One region of the Streptomyces sp. NPDC050509 genome, then DNA from elsewhere that is predicted to be linked to it. Evidence: riboswitches for the same ligand, from Rfam matches in the RefSeq annotation. Region 1 holds a riboswitch; each other region holds the start of a gene.
The links. A riboswitch is a leader RNA that binds a small molecule or an ion and turns the genes downstream of it on or off. The one in region 1 is predicted to bind thiamine pyrophosphate.

Region 1 (5,510 bases):
CCGCTTCGTGGCCCTGACCGTGCCGTCCCGGGTGGAGCCGCCCGCTCCGTAGGTCACCGAGACGAAGCTCGGGGCGACCGCCTCGACTCTGCGCAGCGCGTTCCAGAGGTTCCGCTCGCCCTTCTCGGTCTTGGGCGCCCAGAACTCGAAGGAGTACGAGGTTTTTCCGGTCGCGAGCAGGTCACGCACCGTATGCGCGTGATCCGATCGGGTCGAAGCTGTGCCAAGGGCCATACGTGCAGGTTATCGAGGGCGTGGCGGCCACCCAACCGGACGTGGGGCTTTTAACGGTATTGCCGGGAAGGTGTCCGCCCTCGGACCCCTTCCGGGGCAAGTCACGCTCCGGTCAAGAGGCGCGTTCCCGTATCCGCGCGGCCAGGGCCGCCGTCGCCTCGGCCGGGTCGTCGGCCTCCGTGATCGCCCGTACGACGACGACCCCGCGGGCCCCGGCGTCCAGCACCTGGTCCAGGTTGCCCGCGTCGATGCCGCCGATCGCGAACCACGGGCGGTCCGTGCCGCTCGCCGCCGCGTACCGCACGAGGTCGAGCCCCGGGGCGTGGCGGCCCGGCTTGGTGGGGGTGGGCCAGCAGGGGCCCGTACAGAAGTAGTCCACGCCGGGTTCGGCGACCGCCGCGTCCACCTCGGCCGGGGCGTGGGTGGAGCGGCCGATCAGCGGGGTGGTGCCGAGGATGGCCCGGGCCGCCGGGACGGGCAGGTCGCCCTGGCCGAGGTGGAGGACGTCGGAGCCGATGGCGTGCGCCACGTCGGCGCGGTCGTTCACGGCGAGCAGCCGGCCGTGGCGGCGGCAGGCGTCGGCGAAGACCCGGAGGTGGTCCAGCTCCTCGCCCGCCTCCATGCCCTTGTCGCGGAGTTGCACGATGTCCACGCCGGACGCCAGTACGGCGTGGAGGAACTCGGGGAGGTCCCCCTGCCGCCTGCGGGCGTCCACGCACAGGTAGAGCCGGGCGTCGGACAGTGCCTCGTGGGGCGTGGGCATGGGTAGGTCCCCCCGTTGGTTCCGCGTCGTGTAACTGCTTCCTGGATCCGCGTCGGACCTCCGTGGACGGGCGACGGCGCCGCCCGTCCACGGACGGTCAGGCCGTCAGACGGCGAGCGCCTGAGCCCGGCGCTTCACCTCCGTACCGCGATTCTCGCTGAGCGCCTGCGCGGGGGTGCCGGGCAGGCTCGGGTCGGAGGTGAAGAGCCACTCGAGCATCTCTTCGTCGGTGAAGTGGTCGTCCCTCAGGAGCGTCAGGGTCCCGGCGAGGCCCTTGACGACCTTGTTGCCGTCAAGGAAGGCCGCGGGCACCTGGAGCGTCCTGTTCTCACCCCGGCGCACGGCGATGAGCTGGCCTTCCTTGACCAACTGCCGCACGCGCGTCACCTCGACATCGAGCATTTCGGCGATATCGGGCAGGTGAAGCCAGGCGGGGACGAGAGCATCGATCTTTGCGTCAATCTCGGTCACAGGACAAGCGTGCCATCCCGGACTGACACTGGGCACCCCGAGCCACCCCGGACGGGGTCGAAACCAGGCCGTATCGGCCCTTCGGGCCCTCCGCGCACCCGGAAAACCCGGTGGGCGGCCCCGGGAGAAGTCCAACAAGCCCGGAAGCCCGACAAGCACGGAAGCCCGGAAGCCCGAAAAGCACGGATCGCTCAGAGCGCCCGGAGTACCGCCTTGCGCAGCGGCACCGCCGGATCGGCCGCCGACTCCGGGTCCAGGCGCGCGCCCGCCTCGATCAGCTTGCGGCCCTGGGCCAGGTCACGGGGTCTTCCGACGGCCAGCAGGGCCACCAGGACGCCGTCGCGCAGCCAGACCACCGACCAGGCCGCCCCCGCGGGGTCGCCGCGCCGCACCAGGGTGTCGGCCGCCGGGTGGTGGCCCGCGTACTGGACGAAGCGGCCGAACTGCTCCGACCAGAAGTACGGCACGGGGTCGTAGACCGGGTCGGTCTCCCCGACGGCCTGCGCGGCGACCGTGAGTGGCCCCTGGAGCGCGTTGTCCCAGTGGTGGACGAGCAGCCGTTCGCCGTAGCGCGCGGACGGGAAGGACGCGCAGTCGCCGACGGCGTACACGTCGGGCAGCGAGGTGCGCAGCCGCTCGTCCGCGGTGACCGATCCGTCCGCGCCCAGCGCGATGCCTGAGCCGGCGAGCCAGGCCGTCGCGGGCCGCGCGCCGATGCCCACGACCACCGCGTCGGCGGGGAGCCGGCGGCCGTCCGCCAGGACCACCGTGCCCGCCTCGACGCCGGCCACGCGGGCGTGCGTCAGCAGCGTGGCGCCGCTCTCCGCGTACCAGCCGGTCATGGGCGCGGCGACCTCGGCCGGCAGGGCGCCGGCGAGCGGCCGGTCGGCCGCCTCCACGACCGTCACGGCGCACCCGGCCTCGCGGGCGGCGGTGGTGAACTCCGCGCCGATCCACCCGGCGCCCACGACGACGACCCGCTGCCGCCGCTCCAGCACGGGGCGCAGCCGCTCGGCGTCGTCGAGGGTGCGCAGCGGATGGACAGCGGGCATGCCCTCCGTGCCGGGCAGTACGGCGGCCTCGGCGCCGGTGGCGATGACCAGCACGTCGTACGGGACGGGCCCGGCGGTGGTGTCGATCTCCCGGGCGGACGGCCGCAGCCCGGTGGCTTTCAGGCCCACCCTGAGGTCTACGGAGAGGGCCGCGAAGTCGATGTCGAAGGCCGAGCCTTCGGCCTGGCCGAGCAGGACGGCCTTGGAGAGCGGGGGCCGGTCGTAGGGCGGGTGCGGTTCCTCGCCGATCAGGGTGATCCGGCCGTCGTACCCCTTCTCGCGCAGGGCCACGGCGGTCTGTACGCCCGCCATGCCCGCGCCGACGACGACCACTCCGGGCTCGTCCGTCCGCCCGTCCCGCCCGAGTCCCTGCGTCAGTTCGCTCACCCGGCCACCTTAGAGAGGCGGTGTCCGCCTCGTGAACGGGCCACGGCCGACACTCCCTTACCGGGCGGCGGACCGCGCGTTAGGCTTTCCGTCGACACTACCTCGCGGGAGTCCGGACGCACCGGGCTGAGAGGGAGGCTGGAGCGGCCTCCGACCGTACGAACCTGATCCGGGTCATGCCGGCGAAGGGAGGGGCTGGACGCCCATGCAGTCATCCCAGCGATCACCTCTGGAACAACCGCCCCACGGAACACAGGGGGCGTCCGCCTCCACGGGGTACGACGTCCTCGTCGTCGGGGGCGGGATCATCGGTCTGGTCACCGCCTGGCGGGCGGCGCAGCGCGGGCTGCGGACCGCTGTCGCCGACCCCGATCCGGGCGGCGGCGCGGCGCGCGTCGCGGCGGGCATGCTCGCCGCCGTCACCGAACTCCACCACGGCGAGCAGACCCTGCTCGGCCTCAACCTCGCCTCCGCCGAGCGCTATCCCGCGTTCGTCGCGGAGCTGGAGGAGGCGAGCGGCCGGGACACCGGCTACCGCGCGTGCGGCACGCTCGCCGTGGCCCTGGACTCCGACGACCGCGCCCAGCTCCGTGAGCTGCACGCCCTCCAGGTGCGCTCGGGGCTGACGTCCGAGTGGCTCACGGGGCGCGAATGCCGGCGCCTGGAGCCGATGCTCGCGCCGGGCGTACGCGGTGGTCTGCGGGTCGACGGCGACCACCAGATCGATCCGCGGCGGCTCGCGGCGGCGCTCCTGACGGCCTGCGAACGGGCCGGGGTGGTCTTCCACCGCTCCTGGGCGCGGCGGCTCTCCGTCGTACGGGACCGGGCCGCAGGCGCCGTCCTGGCCGACGGCGGCGTGCTCGGCGCGGACCGGGTGGTGCTGGCGGGCGGCAGCCTCAGCGGCGGGCTGGCGGGCGTGCCCCCTGAGGCCGTGCCGCCCGTACGGCCCGTCAAGGGGCAGGTGCTGCGGCTGGCGGTGCCCCGCCCTTACGCGCCCTTCCTGTCCCGGACGGTACGGGCCGTGGTGCGCGGCTCCCAGGTCTATCTCGTGCCGCGCGAGAACGGTGAGCTGGTCGTCGGCGCGACCAGCGAGGAGCTGGGCTGGGACACGACGGTCACGGCGGGCGGGGTGTACGAGCTGCTGCGCGACGCGCACGAGCTGGTGCCCGGCATCACCGAGCTGCCGCTGACCGAGACCCGCGCGGGGCTGCGCCCCTGCTCGCCGGACAACGCGCCGCTGCTGGGGCCGACCGTGCTGCCGGGGCTCTCGCTGGCCACCGGCCACTACCGCAACGGGGTGCTGCTGACGCCGGTCACCGGTGAGGTGCTGGCGACCGTCCTGACGACCGGTGAACTGCCGCCCGAGGCCGCGCCCTTCACCCCGTTGCGCTTCTCCCCCGCCGCGTCCGGCTCCCCTACCGCGACCGGTTCCCCGTCCGCCTCCCTGGAGCAGCCCGTATGAACACCGCCGTGATGTACGTGTCCGTCAACGGCGAGCCACGCGAGTTCGCCCCCGCGACCACGCTCGACACCGTCGTCGCGACCCTCACTCCGGCGCGCTCCGGGGTGGCCGCCGCCGTCAACGAGACGGTGGTCCCGCGTACCCGCTGGTCCGGCACCGCGCTCAACGACGGCGACCGGGTGGAAGTCCTCACCGCGGTCCAGGGAGGCTGACGGACATGGCCGACGACCTTCTCACCATCGGCTCCACCACCTTCGCCTCCCGGCTGATCATGGGGACGGGCGGGGCGCCCAGCCTCGATGTCCTCGAACGTTCACTGATCGCCTCCGGCACCGAACTCACCACGGTCGCGATGCGCCGTCTCGACCCCACCGTGCAGGGCTCCGTGCTCTCCGTGCTGAAGACGCTGGGCATCCGTCCGCTGCCCAACACGGCTGGCTGTTTCACCGCCGGTGAGGCCGTCCTCACCGCCCGGCTCGCCCGCGAGGCGCTCGGCACGGAGTGGATCAAGCTGGAGGTCGTCGCCGACGAACGCACCCTGCTGCCCGACCCTGTCGAGCTGCTGGACGCCGCGGAGACGCTGGTGGACGACGGGTTCACGGTCCTGCCGTACACCAACGACGACCCGGTCCTCGCGGCGAAACTGGAGGACGTGGGGTGCGCGGCGATCATGCCGCTGGGCTCGCCCATCGGCTCCGGGCTGGGCATCCGCAACCCGCACAACTTCCAGCTCATCGTGGAGCGCGCCCGGGTCCCGGTGATCCTGGACGCGGGCGCGGGCACCGCGTCGGACGCGGCGCTCGCGATGGAGCTGGGGTGCGCGGCGGTGATGCTGGCGTCCGCGGTCACCCGCGCCCAGGAGCCGGTGCTGATGGCCGAGGCGATGCGGCACGCGGTGACGGCGGGCCGGCTGGCGCGGCGTGCGGGCCGGATCCCCCGGCGCCACTTCGCGGAGGCGTCCTCGCCGCTGGACGGGGTGGCGGCGCTCGACCCGGAGCGGCCCGCCTTCTGACCGGGACGTCACAGCGGGGCGGCCGACCCGGTACGGGCCTCCTCTGGGCCTGTCACAGCTCGGCTTCAGTCGTGTGTCCGGTCCGACCCGGGCCTACGGGGGTGTCGGTGGCGACTCGTAGACTCACCA
Region 2 (5,510 bases), on a different contig from region 1:
TGTTGATGGGCAAGAACGGCGTGGACGGGGTGTACGACTCCGACCCCAAGACCAACCCCGACGCGGTCAAGTTCGACGCGCTCGAATACAGCGAGGTCATCGCCGGCGATCTGCGCGTCGCCGACATGACCGCGATCACGCTGTGCCAGGACAACCGGCTGCCGATCCTTGTCTTCGAATTGCTGAAGGAAGGCAATATCGCGCGTGCGGTCAAGGGTGAGAAGATCGGCACGCTCGTGAGCGACCAGGGCACCCGGAACTGACCCCGGGCTGCCCCGTACGGGGATGGACAAAGCCCTGCCGGTCGGACACCGTGCAGGACAGGACGCGACGCAGGTTCCGCCGGCCGGCAAGCATGCCGGGCCCACTCAAGACACGCAGGAGCAAGTGGTGATCGAAGAGACCCTCCTCGAGGCCGAGGAGAAGATGGAGAAGGCCGTCCTGGTCGCCAAAGACGACTTCGCCGCGATCCGCACCGGGCGTGCGCATCCGGCGATGTTCAACAAGATCGTGGCGGACTACTACGGTGCGCTCACCCCGATCAACCAGCTCGCCTCGTTCGCCGTACCCGAGGCGCGGATGGCCGTGGTGACCCCGTTCGACAAGAGCGCGCTGCGCAACATCGAGCAGGCCATCCGGGACTCCGACCTCGGCGTCAACCCGAGCAACGACGGCAACATCATCCGGGTGGTGTTCCCGGAGCTGACCCAGGACCGCCGCAAGGAGTTCATCAAGGTCGCCAAGACCAAGGCCGAGGACTCCAAGATCTCGATCCGCGCCGTACGCCGCAAGGCCAAGGAGACCATCGACAAGCTGGTCAAGGACGGAGAGGTCGGCGAGGACGAGGGACGCCGCGCCGAGAAGGAGCTCGACGACACCACCGCGAAGTACGTCGCGCAGGTGGACGAGCTGCTCAAGCACAAGGAAGCCGAGCTGCTCGAAGTCTGATGAACGACTCTTCCCGGGGGGCCTTGCCGACAGCCGGTTACTGGGGACCGACCGACCAGGGGGCTGCCCCGGCGGGTCCCGCATACGATGAGCATTCCGCACAGCAGACTCGGCCCATGCCCATCGTGCCCGACGAACCCGCGAACGGCGGGGACCAGAACGACGACCGGGGGGCTGCTCGGCCGGGCGGCCCCCTGTTCCGCGACGAGACTCCGCAGGAGCCCATGGCCGTCCCTCCGCCGCCCCCGCCGAAGAAGCGGGCCGGCCGTGATCTGCGCGCGGCCATAGGAGTCGGTGTCGGGCTCGGCGCGGTGGTCGCCGCGTCGCTCTTCATCGTCAAGGCCGTGTTCATCGGTGTCATAGCGGTCGCCGTGGTCGTGGGGTTGTGGGAGCTGACCTCGCGGCTCGACGAGAAGAAGGGCATCAAGGCACCGCTCGTGCCGCTGGCCGTGGGCGGCGCCGCGATGGTCGTCGCCGGGTACGCGCGCGGCGCGGAGGGCGCCTGGGTCGCGATGGCCCTCACCGCGCTCGCCGTGCTGATCTGGCGCATGACGGAGCCGCCTGAGGGCTACCTCAAGGACGTCACCGCAGGGGTCTTCGCCGCGTTCTACGTGCCGTTCCTGGCGACCTTCGTCGCGATGATGCTCACGGCGGGGGACGGTTCGCAGCGTGTGCTGATGTTCCTCGTGCTGACCGTCGTCAGCGACACCGGCGCGTACGCCGTCGGCTGGCGCTTCGGTACGCACAAGCTCGCGCCGCGCATCAGCCCTGGCAAGACCTGGGAGGGGCTCGGCGGCGCCGTCGCCTTCGCGATGGTGGCCGGCGCGCTCCTGATGGAGTTCCTGATCGATGGTGGTGCCTGGTGGCAGGGGCTGCTGATCGGCCTGGCCGTCGCGGCCAGCGCCACGCTCGGCGACCTCGGCGAGTCCATGATCAAGCGTGACCTCGGGATCAAGGACATGGGGACGCTGCTGCCGGGGCACGGCGGGATCATGGACCGGCTCGACTCGCTGCTGCCCACGGCGCCGGTGGTCTGGCTGCTGCTGGTGCTCTTCGTGGGGTCCTGAACGTCCGGACCGCCGTGACGGTTCCGGCGGTTCTGACGGGCAAAGGCGCTGCCAGTCCCCGCTCGGGATCCGTGCGGAGACGGTGCGTGCTTGAGAGGAGGGGGTACGCCGCCCACGGGGCGGCGTACCCCCTCTCCCATGGTGCCGATGTACGGGGAACGGGCCACGCGGCGTCGTCTGCGACACTGGACGGACCATGCCTGCACCCGGAGAACTCACTTTCGTCGCGCCCCGCGGAGCCAAGAAGCCCCCGCGGCATCTCGCCGACCTCACCCCCGCCGAGCGCCGCGAGGCCGTCGCCGCCATCGGGGAGAAGGCGTTCCGCGCCAAGCAACTGTCGCAGCACTACTTCGCGCGCTACGCGCACGATCCCGAGCAGTGGACCGACATCCCGGCCGCCGCGCGGCAGAAACTCGCGACGGAACTGCTGCCCGAGCTGATGTCGGTGGTACGGCACATCTCGTGCGACGACGACACGACCCGTAAGACGCTCTGGCGGCTGCACGACGGCACGCTCGTCGAGTCCGTACTGATGCGCTATCCCGACCGGGTCACCATGTGCATCTCGTCGCAGGCGGGCTGTGGGATGAACTGCCCCTTCTGCGCGACCGGACAGGCTGGCCTGGACCGCAATCTGTCCACGGCGGAGATCGTCCACCAGATCGTCGACGGGATGCGCGCACTGCGCGACGGCGAGGTCCCCGGTGGCCCCGCGCGGCTGTCCAACATCGTCTTCATGGGCATGGGCGAGCCCCTCGCCAACTACAAGCGCGTTGTCGGCGCGATCCGCCGGCTCACCGACCCCGAGCCGGACGGTCTTGGCATCTCGCAGCGCGGGATCACCGTCTCCACGGTCGGACTGGTGCCCGCGATGCTGCGCTTCGCCGACGAGGGCTTCAAGTGCCGGCTCGCGGTCTCCCTGCACGCCCCCGACGACGAGCTGCGCGACACCCTCGTTCCGGTCAATACGCGCTGGAAGGTACGGGAGGTGCTGGACGCCGCGTGGGAGTACGCGGAGAAGTCCGGCCGCCGGATCTCCATCGAGTACGCCCTGATCCGCGACATCAACGACCAGGCATGGCGTGGCGACCGGCTGGGCCGGCTCCTTAAGGGCAAACGGGTCCACGTCAACCTGATCCCGCTCAACCCGACGCCGGGCTCGAAGTGGACGGCGTCGCGCCCGGAGGACGAGAAGAAGTTCGTCGAGGCGATTGCGGCGCACGGCGTGCCGGTGACCGTACGGGACACGCGGGGCCAGGAGATCGACGGGGCGTGCGGACAGTTGGCCGCCACGGAGCGCTAGGCGGGCCTGGGGGTAACCTTGGCTCGAAACGCATTGCATATTTTCCGACAGGGGAGCGCCACAGCGCTGAGAGTGCGGCACATGTCCGTGAGAGCGGGCAGCGGTCGCAGACCCTCTGAACCTTGCCCAGGTCATTCTGGGTAGGAAGTTCGGACATCACTCAAGCTGTTGCGCCCTGTCCGGGCTCGGTCCGTACCTACGGTCGGCCCCCGGACAGGGCCGCGTCTTCTCCTGGACATCCCAGGAGGAAAATCAGTGAGCACCATCCGTACCCGTACCGGCGTCAGAAACGCGGCGTACGCCGCGCTCGCGGCGACTCTCGGTGTCGCGACCCTCGCCGCCTGTGGCGGCTCCGACGGCTCCGCGTCGTCCGGCGACGGGGGGAGCGGTGGCACGAAGTCCAAGACCGTCACCCTCGTCAGCCACGACTCGTTCAACGCGTCCCCCGCGGTGCTGAAAGAGTTCACCAAGGAGACCGGCTACACCGTCAAGGTGCTGAAGAGCGGCGATGCCGGCGAAGCGCTCAACAAGGAGATCCTGACCAAGGGATCGCCCCAGGGCGACGTCTTCTTCGGCGTCGACAACACCCTGCTCTCCCGTGCCCTCGACAACGGCCTGTTCACGCCGTACGAGGCGAAGGGCCTGGGCCGGGTCGACGCGAGCGCGCGGCTCGACAAGGAGAAGCATCGGGTCACCCCGATCGATAACGGCGATATTTGCATTAACTACGACAAGAAGTACTTCGCGGACAAGAAGCTTGCGCCACCGCAGTCCTTCGACGACCTGATCAAGCCCCAGTACAAGAACCTCCTCGTCACCGAGAACGCCGCGACCTCCTCGCCCGGCCTCGGCTTCCTCCTGGGCACCGTCGCGCGCTACGGGGACGACGGCTGGCAGGACTACTGGAAGAAGCTCAAGGCCAACGGCGTCCAGGTCGTCGACGGCTGGGAGCAGGCGTACAACGAGAGCTTCTCCGGTTCTGCGGGTGGCAAGAAGGCCAAGGGCGACCGGCCGCTGGTCGTCTCGTACGCCTCCAGCCCGCCTGTCGAGGTGCTGTACGCGAAGCCGCAGCCCCAGCAGGCCCCGACAGGGGTCTCCACGGGTACGTGCTTCCGGCAGACCGAGTTCGCGGGGCTGCTCGACGGCGCGAAGAATGCGGCGGGTGGCAAGGCCCTGCTGGACTTCCTGATCAGTGAGAAATTCCAGGCGGACATGCCGCTGAACATGTTCGTCAACCCGGTGGTCAAGGGCGTCGCGCTGCCCGAGTTGTTCACGAAGTTCGGCGCGACCGTCGACCGGCCCGAGACCGTGGCACCTGACCGTATCGCCGCCAACCGTGAGCAGTGGATCCAGTCGTGGTCCTCACTCGTAGTGAAGTAACCGCCGAGGAGAAGGGCCGGGCGGCGCGGGACGGCCGGACCGGGCGAGGCGCCGTGCGGCACGGGGGCGGCGTACGGGGCGGTCTACGGGGCGCTGTGCGGAGCCGAGAGTGGCAGGGACGCCGACGTGGGCGCGGAAACGCCGTACGACTCGCCCTCATGGCCGGGCCCCTCGTTTTCTTCGCCGTCTTCTTCGCCTATCCCGTCGCCGCGATCGTCGGCCGCGGCCTCAAGGCGGACGGTGCCTGGCAGTTCGGCCGCGTCGGCGACGTACTGAGCCGCTCCGACATCCTCGGCGTCCTGTGGTTCACCACGTGGCAGGCGCTCGCCTCCACCGCGCTCACGCTGCTGATCGCGCTGCCCGGCGCCTATGTCTTCGCGCGCTTCGCCTTCCCGGGGAAGCAACTCCTGCGCGCCGTGGTCACCGTGCCCTTCGTGCTGCCCACCGTCGTCGTCGGCACCGCCTTCCTGGCGCTTCTCGGACGCGGCGGTCTCCTCGACGACCTGTGGGGCGTACGGCTCGACACCACCGTCTGGGCCATCCTTCTCGCCCATGTCTTCTTCAACTACGCGGTGGTCGTACGCACCGTGGGCGGCCTGTGGTCACAGCTCGACCCGCGCCAGGAGGAAGCCGCGCGCGTACTGGGCGCCGGGCGCCTCGCGGCGTGGTGGCGCGTGACGCTTCCCGCGCTCGCCCCCGCCGTCGCCGCCGCGGCGCTGATGGTCTTCCTCTTCACGTTCACCTCCTTCGGCGTCGTACAGATCCTCGGTGGCCCCGGCTTCTCCACCCTTGAGGTCGAGATCTACCGGCAG
Region 3 (5,510 bases), on a different contig from region 1:
TGGACGCGGGCGCGAGCGACCCGCAGCAGCCGCACCGGCAGGACGAGGTGTACTTCGTCGTGAGCGGCCGGGCGTCGATCACGGTCGGGACGGAGACGACACAGGTCGGCCGCGGCAGTGTGGTCTACGTACCGGCCGGGGCCGCGCACAAGTTCCACCACATCACGGAGGATCTGCGGGTGATGGTCGTGTTCGCGCCGCCCGAGGGGTGACCCTCAGGCGCGTCTCAGGGTCGGATCAGGGGAGAGCGGGGGCCGCGGGGCCGCCACGGAGGCTGCCGCGCCTCTAGCATCGAAGGCGTACGACGGTCACATCAGGAACTCGGTGAAGCGAGGTAAGGACGATGGCGGTTCGGGAGATTTTCACGGGAATGCCGTGGTGGGTGAAGTGGATCGCGGTGCCCGTGATCGCCGTCGTGGTCTTCGGCGGACTGATCATGAGCCTGCTCGCGTTCGTGATCGGCGTGCTGTTCAAGGTACTGATATTCGTCGCCCTCGTCGGCGGACTGATCTACGTCGTGCGGAAGTTCACGGCGTCCTCGTCGTCCTCGCGGGGTGACTGGTAGGGCTGTCAGTCCATAGGTCTGTTAGCCCGCCAGGGGGAAAGGTGAAGGGGAAACCAACCCCGGCTGTGACCTGCCCCTAAAGTGACTCACCTCTGCCGCACCCGGCGGGCTCCGGCCCGTCCGCACGCCTGGGGGTGATCTTTGGTCACAGCTACATCCGCCGCGGCTCCCACGCTGATCGGCTCGGTGCGGCGGGCGCTGCGGTTGCTGGAATCGGTGGGGTCCCATCCTGATGGGGCCACCGCGAAGCAGCTCGCCCGCGAGACGGGGCTCGCTCTTCCCACGGCCTATCACCTGCTGCGCACCCTCACCTACGAGGGCTATCTCCGCCGCGAGAGGGGCGTCTTCGTCCTCGGGGACGCCGCCCAGCGGCTGGTGCACGCCGGAGCCGTCCGCAGCCGCCGCTCCACCCTCACCGAGGTCCTCGCCCGGCTCCGTGACGCGATGGGTGTCCCCGTGTACTTCGCGGTCTACGACGAGGGCGAGATGGACCTCGTCTCCGTGGCCGACAGCCCCGCGTGCCCCGCGGTCGTCGCACGGGCCGACTTCCGCGCGACGGCCCATGCCCACGCGATCGGCCAGTGTCTGCTGAGCCAGCTCGACGAAGCGTCCCGCCGCGACCATCTGGACCGCTACCCCGTCCGCCCGCTCACGCCGTACTCGGTGACGGACCGGAGCACCCTGCTGGAGCGCCTCGCCTCGCTGGGGCGGATGGAGCCGGTCGTCTCCCGGCAGGAGTACCGGCTCGGCACGGTCTGTGCCGCCGTACCCGTCACGGTCGGTTCCACGGCCGCTGCCGTGGCCATTTCTATACCGGTCTGTCAACAGGAACGACTGCTTCCGGCGGTCGAACGGTTACGCAGAGAGATCGGATCCCTGCTGACCTCGCAAATCCTCTCTATCAGTATCTGAAAAATTACTCCTTGTGATCTGCTAGCGCTTACAGGACGATGGCGTCAAGAGGGTCAACGGGGATCATTCCCAGCCACTGTTCCATCTACTCCGGAGTACAACGATGCGCGAGTCGGTCCAGGCCGAGGTCCTGATGAGCTTCCTCGTCTCCGAGGAGCTGTCGTTCCGTATCCCGGTGGAACTCCACTACAAGGTGGCTGATCCCTACGCGGTTCGGATGACATTCCATCTGCCCGGCGATGCGCCTGTGACCTGGACTTTCGGTCGCGAACTGCTCCTTGACGGCATCAACACACCCAGCGGGGACGGTGACGTGCACATCTCGCCGACGACGCCCGAGGACCTCTCGGACGTCCATATGCGGCTCCAGGTCGGCGACGACCACGCGCTCTTCCGTGTCAGTGCCGCGCCGCTGGTGGCCTTCCTGGACCGTACGGACCGGTTGGTCCCGCTGGGCCAGGAGCGCACGCTCAGTGACTTCGAAGGCAGCCTTGAGGAGGAGCTGGGCCGCATCCTCGCCGAGGAGAACGCCGGCTGACAGTCCGTGGAGAGGGCCGTCCGGGTGATTCTGGTGTCCCGGGCGGCTCCTCCCGGCCTACTTCTTGCGGCGGCGGCCCCGGCCGCCCGGTCCGCGCACCGGCGGGGTCGGTACCAGGACCCCCGGGGCCTCCTGGGGCTCCCAGCCCGCCTCGGCCCCGGGGCCCGCCCCCGGCGCGTCCGGGGCAGGCGGCGAGGACAGGGCCGCAGGGCTCTCCGGGGCGGACCGGTCGGCGGAGACCACCAGCGCCGCCAGCGCCGTCGTCACCGGCACCGACGCGACCAGACCGATCGACCCCACCAGCGTCCGTACGATCTCCTCCGCCACCAGCTCACTGTTGGCGACCGTCCCCACGCTCGACTGCGCGATCGAGAAGAGCAGCAGCAGCGGCAGCGCGGCACCCGCGTAAGCCAGCACGAGCGTATTGACCACCGACGCGATGTGGTCCCGGCCGATCCGGATCCCCGCCCGGTACAGCGCCCGCGGCCCCATCGTCGGGTCGGCCTGGCGCAGCTCCCACACCGCCGAGGTCTGCGTCACGGTCACATCGTCAAGCACACCGAGCGAACCGATGATCACCCCGGCCAGCAGGAGGCCGCTCATGTCGATCTCCGGGTAGAGGCCGTGGATCAGCCCCGTGTTGTCATCGGTGTTACCGGTCAGGCTCGCCCAGCCGATGAAGAGCGACCCCAGCAGGCCGATCAGCAGCAGCGAGATCAGAGTGCCGAGCACCGCCACCGAGGTACGGGCCGTCAGGCCGTGGCACAGATACAGCGCCACCAGCATGATCGCGCTCGCCCCCACCACCGCCACCACCAGCGGATTCGAGCCCTGGAGGATCGCCGGCAGGATGAACAGCGTCAGGATCGCGAACGAGACCACGAGCGCGACCAGCGCCATGACCCCCCGCATCCGCCCCACCACGATCACCGCGATCGCGAAGATCCCGGCCAGCAGCGTCAACGGGAACTGGCGGTCCACATCGGACACCGAGTACTGGAGATCCCGGGGAGCGTCCGGCGCATAGGCGACCACAACGCCCTGTTTCACGTGAAACTGCCGCGGCGCGTCCGGCTGGACGATCTCGATGAAGGTGTGACCCTTCTCCTTGCCGCTCTTCAGCTCGACCGTTGCCTTCTTGCACTCGCCGGTCTCTTCCTGCACCGCCTCGCGGCCCTGGGGCGTCGAGGTGTCACCGGTCGACGGGACCTGGGAGGCGTTCACGTCCTTGCAGGCGACCCGTTCGAGCTGGACCACCTGGCCCTCGAAGGTCTGCCGGTCGAAACCCACACCGGTCCGCTCGTGCGCGGGCGCACCGCCCGGCCAGAGCACGGCGAGTCCGACCACCACGGCGGCCGCGAACGGAATCAGCACCGCCGCGATCACCTTGCGGAGGTGCCGGGAGACCGGCACGGCGGGGCCATGACTGTGCGAGTGGCCGTGCGATTCGTGAGACTGGGTGGGTGGGGTCACCGACCGATCATCGCAAGAAGGTGGAGCAAGCGTGGGGCCCTCTGTTCAGCGCGCCCGATATGACGCTAGCGTGGAGGCACCTTTGCACACGCGGGAGCTCGGAGCACCGGGCTGAGAGGGCGCTGACGTGTAGTCCCGGGGACGGTTCCCCGGACACCTGCGCTGCGCCGACCGCTGAACCTGTTACCGGGTAATGCCGGCGTAGGGAGTAGGTCTCATGACCATTCAGGACGCACACACGCCTGCCTCCGGCTCGGAGGACACCAGCGCGGACCCGGCCCCCTCGGGCGGGACCGCGGGCGGACGGTCCATCGGCTGGCACAAGGGATACATCGAGGGCTCCCGCCCCGATCTCCGGGTGCCGGTCCGCCAGGTCCACCTCACCAACGGCACGGATGTCACGCTGTACGACACCTCGGGGCCGTACACCGACCCCACCGTCGACACCGACGTACGCCGCGGTCTCGCGCCGCTGCGGGAGAACTGGATCATCGGCCGCGGCGACACCGAGGAGTACGCGGGCCGGCCGCCCCGCCCCGAGGACGACGGGCTCAAGCACACCTCCCCACGCGGGGGACTGCTCCGGAGCGGAACGACCGATCTGCGGGGGCTCGACGCGGTCTTCCCCGGGCGGCCACGCCAGCCGCGCCGGGGCCGCCCGGGCCGGGCGGTCACCCAGCTCGCGTACGCCCGCCGGGGGGAGATCACTCCGGAGATGGAGTACGTCGCGATCCGGGAGAACGTCTCCCCGGAGGTCGTCCGCGAGGAGATCGCCGCAGGCCGCGCCGTACTGCCGGCCAATGTCAACCACCCGGAGATCGAGCCGATGATCATCGGCAAGCGGTTCCTGGTGAAGGTCAACGCCAACATCGGCAACTCCGCGGTCACCTCCTCCATCGAGGAGGAGGTGGAGAAGATGACGTGGGCGACCCGCTGGGGCGCGGACACGGTCATGGACCTCTCCACCGGCCGCAACATCCACACCACCCGCGAGTGGGTGCTGCGCAACTCGCCCGTGCCCATCGGCACCGTGCCGCTCTACCAGGCGCTCGAAAAGGTCGACGGCAAGGCCGAGGAGCTGACCTGGGAGATCTACAAGGACACGGTGATCGAACAGGCCGAGCAGGGCGTCGACTACATGACGGTCCACGCCGGTGTCCTGCTGCGGTACGTGCCGCTCACGGCCCGCCGCAAGACCGGCATCGTCTCGCGCGGCGGCTCGATCATGGCCGCCTGGTGCCTCGCGCACCACAAGGAGTCGTTCCTGTACGAGAACTTCGACGAGCTGTGCGACATCCTCGCCGCGTACGACGTGACGTACTCCCTCGGCGACGGGCTGCGGCCGGGCTCCATCGCGGACGCCAACGACGAGGCGCAGTTCGCCGAGTTGCGCACGCTGGGCGAGCTGAACTCGATCGCCAAGAGCCACCACGTACAGACGATGATCGAGGGCCCGGGCCATGTCCCGATGCACAAGATCAAGGAGAACATCGACCTCCAGCAGGAGATCTGCGAGGAGGCGCCGTTCTACACCCTCGGCCCGCTGACCACCGATGTGGCCCCGGCGTACGACCACATCACCTCCGGGATCGGCGCGGCGATGATCGCCTGGTGGGGTACGGCGATGCTCTGCTACGTCACGCCCAAGGAACATCTCGGCCTGCCTGACCGCGACGACGTGAAGACGGGCGTCATCACGTACAAGATCGCGGCTCACGCGGCGGATCTCGCCAAGGGGCATCCAGGGGCGCAGGAGTGGGACGACGCGCTGTCGGACGCCCGGTTCGAGTTCCGCTGGGAGGACCAGTTCAATCTGGCGCTCGACCCGGACACGGCACGGGAGTTCCATGACGAGACGCTGCCGGCGGAGCCGGCGAAGACGGCGCACTTCTGCTCGATGTGCGGCCCCAAGTTCTGCTCGATGAAAATCAGTAGAAGCATCACAGAGCAATTCGCTCCTGACCTGGCAACTTCTGCTTCGGCCGAGGAAGTGGAGGCAGGGATGCTGGAGAAGTCCAAGGA

Region 2: another riboswitch for thiamine pyrophosphate. It lies ahead of ACIBJC_RS34445 (thiamine ABC transporter substrate binding subunit); the one in region 1 lies ahead of thiO (glycine oxidase ThiO).
Region 3: another riboswitch for thiamine pyrophosphate. It lies ahead of thiC (phosphomethylpyrimidine synthase ThiC); the one in region 1 lies ahead of thiO (glycine oxidase ThiO).

The regions. Positions count from the first base shown of each region.
Region 1 covers NZ_JBITHL010000008.1:373,848-379,357, reverse strand. Annotated here, with positions in the region: gene metF (methylenetetrahydrofolate reductase [NAD(P)H]) at 1-234, opposite strand, end outside; gene thiE (thiamine phosphate synthase) at 347-997, opposite strand; gene ACIBJC_RS24405 (Rv2175c family DNA-binding protein) at 1,103-1,468, opposite strand; gene ACIBJC_RS24400 (NAD(P)/FAD-dependent oxidoreductase) at 1,660-2,907, opposite strand; TPP riboswitch at 3,002-3,115, shown strand; gene thiO (glycine oxidase ThiO) at 3,113-4,369, shown strand; gene thiS (sulfur carrier protein ThiS) at 4,381-4,581, shown strand; gene ACIBJC_RS24385 (thiazole synthase) at 4,587-5,381, shown strand.
Region 2 covers NZ_JBITHL010000016.1:80,863-86,372, forward strand. Annotated here, with positions in the region: gene pyrH (UMP kinase) at 1-263, shown strand, start outside; gene frr (ribosome recycling factor) at 391-948, shown strand; gene ACIBJC_RS34435 (phosphatidate cytidylyltransferase) at 948-2,015, shown strand; gene rlmN (23S rRNA (adenine(2503)-C(2))-methyltransferase RlmN) at 2,212-3,318, shown strand; TPP riboswitch at 3,358-3,483, shown strand; gene ACIBJC_RS34445 (thiamine ABC transporter substrate binding subunit) at 3,574-4,698, shown strand; gene ACIBJC_RS34450 (ABC transporter permease) at 4,857-5,510, shown strand, end outside.
Region 3 covers NZ_JBITHL010000009.1:78,378-83,887, reverse strand. Annotated here, with positions in the region: gene ACIBJC_RS25320 (cupin domain-containing protein) at 1-212, shown strand, start outside; gene ACIBJC_RS25315 (DUF5326 family protein) at 344-565, shown strand; gene ACIBJC_RS25310 (IclR family transcriptional regulator) at 707-1,477, shown strand; gene ACIBJC_RS25305 (SsgA family sporulation/cell division regulator) at 1,581-2,015, shown strand; gene ACIBJC_RS25300 (YibE/F family protein) at 2,073-3,488, opposite strand; TPP riboswitch at 3,569-3,713, shown strand; gene thiC (phosphomethylpyrimidine synthase ThiC) at 3,706-5,510, shown strand, end outside.